Linked DNA regions of Catenuloplanes niger. The protein of the gene in region 2 binds, or shares a complex with, the protein of the main gene of each other region. Links are inferred from orthologs where the notes say so. Each region holds a gene or a part of one and is shown on either strand. Other genes may lie near its edges. The genes, in order: rpsJ and nusB.

Evidence for each region.
Region 1: the proteins of nusB (region 2) and rpsJ are in contact, whole or in part, in a solved structure (PDB 3D3B), measured with the Escherichia coli proteins. The link is inferred for Catenuloplanes niger from one-to-one orthologs.

The regions. Positions count from the first base shown.
Region 1 is NZ_JAVDYC010000001.1:3,603,283-3,606,445, forward strand. What follows is about bases 118-2,965. They hold rpsJ (30S ribosomal protein S10), read right to left. Parts: upstream 1,772-2,965; coding sequence 1,463-1,771; downstream 118-1,462. Other genes in these bases: rplW (50S ribosomal protein L23), read right to left, coding at 118-149; rplD (50S ribosomal protein L4), read right to left, coding at 146-790; rplC (50S ribosomal protein L3), read right to left, coding at 787-1,449; tuf (elongation factor Tu), read right to left, coding at 2,186-2,965. Also shown: more of rplW, read right to left, coding at 1-117; more of tuf, read right to left, coding at 2,966-3,163. UniProt on the Escherichia coli protein: Involved in the binding of tRNA to the ribosomes. Part of the processive rRNA transcription and antitermination complex (rrnTAC). The complex forms an RNA-chaperone ring around the RNA exit tunnel of RNA polymerase (RNAP).
Region 2 is NZ_JAVDYC010000001.1:6,813,254-6,816,340, reverse strand. The notes cover bases 22-2,793. They hold nusB (transcription antitermination factor NusB), read right to left. Parts: upstream 1,727-2,793; coding sequence 1,316-1,726; downstream 22-1,315. Other genes in these bases: mptB (polyprenol phosphomannose-dependent alpha 1,6 mannosyltransferase MptB), read left to right, coding at 2,507-2,793; efp (elongation factor P), read right to left, coding at 1,750-2,310; J2S44_RS30295 (IS110 family RNA-guided transposase), read left to right, coding at 22-246. Outside these bases: more of J2S44_RS30295, read left to right, coding at 1-21; more of mptB, read left to right, coding at 2,794-3,087. UniProt on the Escherichia coli protein: Part of the processive rRNA transcription and antitermination complex (rrnTAC). The complex forms an RNA-chaperone ring around the RNA exit tunnel of RNA polymerase (RNAP).

The DNA.
Region 1 (3,163 bases), 3.2 Mb from region 2 along the record:
AAGATCTGCTGGATAGCGATCTTGATGGCGGTCTTGTTGGCGTCCGGGTGGACCAGGAACGTGTACCAGTTCTGGTCGAGAACGCTGTAGCTCTTCTCGGAGACCACCGGCGCGATGATGATGTCGCGCGGGTCCGCGATGGTGGTCACTTGTCGCCCTCCTCGGCCTTGCCGGCGCCCGTGAACTCGTCGTAGGCGTCCTTGGTGAAGATCACCGCAGAGGAGTTCAGCACGTCGTACGTGTTGAGCTGCCCGACCTCGAGCAGGTGCACGGTCGGCTCGTTGCGCAGCGAGAGCCAGTTCAGCTCGTCCACGCCGGTCAGCACGACCAGGACCTTGGTCTCCTCGGTGACCTTGCGCAGCGTGGCCAGCGCGGCCTTCGTCGACGGCGTCTCGCCGGAGACGAACGCCTCGACCACGAACACCGCGTTGTCGCGAGCCCGGTCCGAGAGGGCACCCCGCAGCGCGGCAGCCTTCATCTTCTTCGGGGTCCGCTGCGAGTAGTCGCGCGGCACGGGGCCGTGCACGACGCCACCGCCGGCGAACTGCGGCGCACGGGTCGAGCCCTGACGGGCGCGGCCGGTGCCCTTCTGCTTGTACGGCTTCTTGCCGCCGCCGGAGACCTCACCACGGGTCTTCGCCTTGTGCGTGCCCTGCCGGGCGGCCGCCAGCTGAGCCACCACGACCTGGTGCATCAGCGGGATGTTGGCCTGCACGTCGAAGATCGCCGCGGGCAGCTCGACGGAGCCGGCCTTCGCGCCCTCGGTGTTCAGCACGTCAACGGAGCTCACTTGGCAGCACCCTTCTTGACGGGGGCCTTCGTCGCGGAGCGAACCAGGATCAGCGCGCCCTTGGGGCCAGGAATGGCACCGCGGACGAGCAGCAGGTTGTTCTCCACGTCGACCGCCTGCACGGTCAGGTTCTGCACGGTGTAGCGCGCGCTGCCCATCCGGCCCGCCATGCGGACGCCCTTGAACACGCGACCGGGGGTCGCGCAGGCGCCGATCGAGCCCGGGGAGCGGTGCTTGCGCTCGACACCGTGGCTCGCGCGGAGACCGTGGAAGCCGTGCCGCTTCATGACACCGGCGAAGCCCTTGCCCTTGGTCCGGCCGGTCACGTCGACCGGGGAACCCACCGGGAACGAGTCGACGGTGACCTCCTGGCCGAGCGAGTACTCGCTGGCGTCGGTCGTCCGAAGCTCGACGATGTGACGGCGCGGCGCCACGTCAGCCTTGGCGAAGTGCCCGGCCCGCGGCTTGTTCGCCTTGCGGGGGTCGATCGCACCGAACGCCAGCTGGATCGCGGAGTAGCCGTCCGTGTCAGCGGTGCGGACCTGGGTCACGACGCACGGGCCGGCCTGCACCACGGTCACCGGGACAACCTTGTTGTTGTCCCAGACCTGGGTCATGCCGAGCTTGGCGCCCAGGATGCCCTTCACTTGCCTGTCCATGAGTTCGCAGTCCCTACAGCTTGATCTCGATGTCGACGCCGGCCGGCAGGTCGAGACGCATGAGCGAGTCGACCGTCTTCGGAGTCGGGTCGATGATGTCGATCAGACGCTTGTGCGTACGCATCTCGAAGTGCTCGCGCGAGTCCTTGTACTTGTGCGGCGAACGGATCACGCAGAAACGGTTGATCTCCGTGGGCAGCGGCACCGGGCCCGCGACCTGCGCCCCGGTGCGCGTCACCGTCTCGACGATCTTCCGCGCCGAGGAATCGACGACCTCGTGGTCGTAGGCCTTGAGCCGGATGCGGATCTTCTGTCCCGCCATGGTGGCTTCTGTTTCCTTCTCTCGATGCCGCTACCTGCCGAGTAGAACTCCTCGGCATGCCCCCGGATCAGACTCGGCCGGGTGTTTCACCGGCCGGATTTGACCCGGGGCACAGGGCCCTCGACCCTGTGCTGTCCGACCCCCGCGGTCGGGCGTGTCGCGTTTTAACTTCACGCTCCGCCCCGAAATCCGGAGCGATTGCCCGTCAGCCCTCGGTGAGGACCTCGTCCGCCGGGATCGGGGCGCCCTGGGCGATCAACCAACTATTCATTGATCAACAAACCCCAGACGCCGGGCGAGGGCGGCTGGACACAATGTCACGAGGACACAGCGCATCCAACCGCCCCGCGCGGACGCAACCTGACTAGTATGCCGTACTACCGAACGGCAACGCTAATCGGGGTACCTGTTTACTTACTTGATGATCTTCGTGACCGTGCCGGCGCCGACGGTGCGGCCACCCTCACGGATCGCGAACTTCAGGCCCTGCTCCATGGCGATGGGCTGGATCAGCTTGACCGCCATCGAGGTGGAGTCGCCCGGCATGACCATCTCGGTGCCCTCGGGGAGGGTAACGACACCGGTCACGTCGGTGGTCCGGAAGTAGAACTGCGGACGGTAGTTCTGGAAGAACGGCGTGTGCCGGCCACCCTCCTCCTTGGAGAGGATGTAAACCTGGCCCTCGAACTCCGTGTGCGGAGTCGTGGTGCCCGGCTTGATGACGACCATGCCGCGCTCGACGTCCTCGCGCTTGATGCCGCGGAGGAGCAGACCGACGTTCTCGCCGGCACGCGCCTCGTCCAGCACCTTGCGGAACATCTCGATACCGGTGCAGATCGTCTTGGTCGACTTCTCGCGAATACCGACGATCTCCACCTCCTCGTTCGGCTTGAGGATGCCGCGCTCCGCGCGACCGGTGACCACGGTGCCGCGGCCGGTGATCGTGAAGACGTCCTCGATCGGCATGAGGAACGGCTTCTCGGTCTCACGGTCGGGCTGCGGGATCGCGGTGTCGACCGCGTCCATCAGCTCGAGCAGCTTGCCGGTCCACTCCGGGTCGCCCTCCAGCGCCTTGAGCGCCGAGACACGCACGACCGGAAGGTCGTCGCCCGGGAACTCGTAGGTGCTGAGCAGCTCGCGAACCTCGAGCTCGACGAGCTCCAGGAGCTCCTCGTCGTCGACCATGTCGCTCTTGTTGAGCGCCACGACGATGTACGGAACGCCGACCTGGCGGGCCAGGAGCACGTGCTCCTTGGTCTGCGGCATCGGGCCGTCGGTCGCCGCGACCACCAGGATCGCGCCGTCCATCTGCGCGGCACCGGTGATCATGTTCTTGATGTAGTCCGCGTGGCCGGGGCAGTCGACGTGGGCGTAGTGCCGCTTGTCGGTCTG
Region 2 (3,087 bases):
CGCGGCGAACACCCGCCGAAATCCGGGAACAAGCAGCTCAAACGCGCGTTCTTCCTCGCCGCGTTCGCGTCGCTGTCCCACCCACCATCCAGGGCCTACTACGACCGCAAACGCGCTGAGGGCAAGAAACACAACGCCGCCATCATCTGCCTCGCCCGCCGCCGCGCCGACGTCCTCCACGCCATGCTCCGCACCAAAACCCCGTACCAGCCCAAAACAACCAAGGAATCTGCCCCTGAGGCTTGACGAAAACCATAGGGACACCCCCCCGGCGGAACCGGGCTGAGGTCTGTCTCTCGGGTTACGAAACGCCCGGCTTCGCTGGGCCGGGCGAGCAGCATGGCCATCGACCATGCGCAAATGTCCACCGGGCATAAGACTCGCGGGGTGGCCTGAGGGACAGGACTCGTGGGGTAAGCCGGGGCTTGCGTCGTCCGTCTGGAGCGCGGTTCGGGATCGCCGGTCATCGACGGGCTGAGGGGCGCGCCGCCGCCCACTGAGCATTGCAACTCGCGCTACCGGCCACCGGCGATCTCCGCCACGAGCGCCGCCACCCTCCCGGCTGCCGCTACCGCGTCCTCACCTGCGGTGTCGAACGCCGCCGCTTACCTGAGCCTGCGGACCGCGCTTGTTCACCACTGCCAACGCCCCGACTCGCGCTGCCGGCCAGCAGTGACCCGCAGGTCGCGATGTAGTGTGCGGCTCGCGCCGGCAGGGCCCGCCAACCCCGCAACTCCCATCGTCGAAGGCCAGTGATTCGCAGGCCGCGACGCCAGCCACAAGATGAATCGGTGGATCACACCCGCCGATAGCCGCCGGCTCCGCAGCTTCCGCCGTTGGCCGCCTCCGCGTCGCAGGCCACGACGGCAGCCGCGAACGGACCTGCGGCCCGCCTGCGGCCGCGCGACTCGTGACGTCGGACGCCGGTGGTCCGCAGGTCACGGCGTCGGCCACGAACGGATCTGCGGGTGGCCGTCGAACGGCGCTGGACCCGCGACTCGTAACGCCGAAGGACGGCGGACGTGGGTCACGGCGTCAGCCGCGGGCGGACACGGCGAGCGCGTCGTCCGAGACCGTGATCGGGCGGCGGCACGTGGGTCGCGGCGTCAGCCGCGGACGGGCCTGCGTGGTCGCGACGCCGGATGCCGTCCACGCGGTGTACCTGTGCCGTGGGTCGCCGGCGGCCCGGGCGGGACGACGTCAGGTGTGGCGCTCGATGCGGCGAATGGCCCTCAGCCCGGCCCCCGAGAAGGGTGAACGAAAGCCCGCCGGGCTGGGGGCCGGGCGGGCTTTCGGGGGAGGCTGGGCGGGTGCTTCAGCGGGTGGCGTACTCGGCGATGCGGCCGAGGATGCCGTTGAGGAAGCGCGGGGAATCGTCGGTGGACATCTGGCGTGCCAGCTCCACGGCCTCCGTGATGGCGACCGCGTCGTCTATGTCGTCCGCGTAGAGGAGCTCGTAGACCGCGATCCGCGCCAGGTTCCGGTCGACGACCGGCATGCGGTCGATCGTCCAGCCCTCGGCGTAGCTGGCCAGCAGCTCGTCGACCCGGTCGAGGTGGGCGGCGACGCCCTCGACGAGGTGGATCGTGTAGCCGATGTGGTCGGGCCGGGGCTGCTCGATGCGCTCGAGGTAGCTGGCCAGGACCTCGACCGGCGGCAGGTCCCGCAGGTCGGCCTCGTAGAGGACGTCGAGCGCCCGCTTGCGCGCCTTGCGGCGAGCGGGCATCGACTGCTTCGGGCCCTCCGCCATTAGGAGCGGCCGAGGTAGCGGCCGTCGCGGGTGTCGACCTTGATCTTTTCGCCGGTGGTGATGAAGAGCGGCACCTGGACCGTCGCGCCGGTCTCCACGGTGGCGGGCTTGGTGCCGCCGGTGGAGCGGTCGCCCTGCAGGCCCGGCTCGGTGTAGGTCACCTCGAGGAACACCGAGGTCGGCAGCTCGACGTAGAGCGGGACGCCCTCGTGGAACGCGACCGTCACCTCGGCCTCGGGCAGCAGGAAGTCGGCGTTCGAGCCGACGACCGCGCTCGGCACGTGGAACTGCTCGAACGTGTCGGTGTGGTCCATGAAGACGTACTCGTCACCGTCGAGGTAGAGGTACTGCATGGTCCGCTTGTCGACCGTGGCCGTCTCGACCTTGGTGCCGGCGTTGAAGGTCTTGTCGACCACCTTGCCGGACATCACGCTCTTCAGCTTGGTGCGCACGAAGGCCGGGCCCTTGCCGGGCTTCACGTGCTGGAACTCGACGACGGACCACAGCTCCTTGTCGAGGTTGAGGACCAGGCCGTTCTTGAGGTCGTTGGTGGTCGCCATTTCCTGCCTTGGTGTGAAGCCGTGTGTGTGAAACCGGCACTACGTTTGCGGACAATAGCCCAGTCTACCGGCGCACCCGGCTCGCCGCCTCCCGGGCCGGTCATGCGCGTGATGACCGCGCCGCCGTCCGTTGACGATCAATCAATCGTTACCTCGTCGTCGCCGAATAGACACCCGTTACTGGCAAGTTGCGGGCGTGCTGACTGCCTCCAGCCTGCCGAACCGCGTGTCGCGCAGCTTGCCGACCGTCCGCCTCGCCGGCCGTCCGATCATGGTCGGTGGCGTGCCCCGATGGCTCGGCTTCGCCGGCGCCGTGATGCTCGCGTTGGGCGGGACCACGGCCGGTGCGCTGCCCTATCAACAGGCGGCGGACCGGGCGGGCATGGTCGGCGTCGGCCTGGTCGTGGCGTACGCCGGGCTGGCTCTGCTGGTGGTCGCCTGGTGGCGGCTGGGCGCGGAGAACCCGGCCGCGCGCTCGATGCAGATCACGCTCGGGCTCTGGGCGGCGCCGCTGGTGGTGGCGCCGCCGCTGTTCAGCCGGGACGTCTACAGCTACCTCGCGCAGGGCCGGATGTTCGCGCAGGGGATGGACGTCTACCTGTACGGGCCGTCGAGCCTGGGCGGCCCGCTCGCGGCCGAGGTGCCGGGCATCTGGCAGCACACCCCCGCGCCGTACGGTCCGCTGTTCCTGGCCGTGGCCGCGGTGGTCACCACGCTGACCGGCACGCACGTGATCGCGGGTGTGTTCGGCATGCGTCTGGTCGCGGTGGCCGGTGT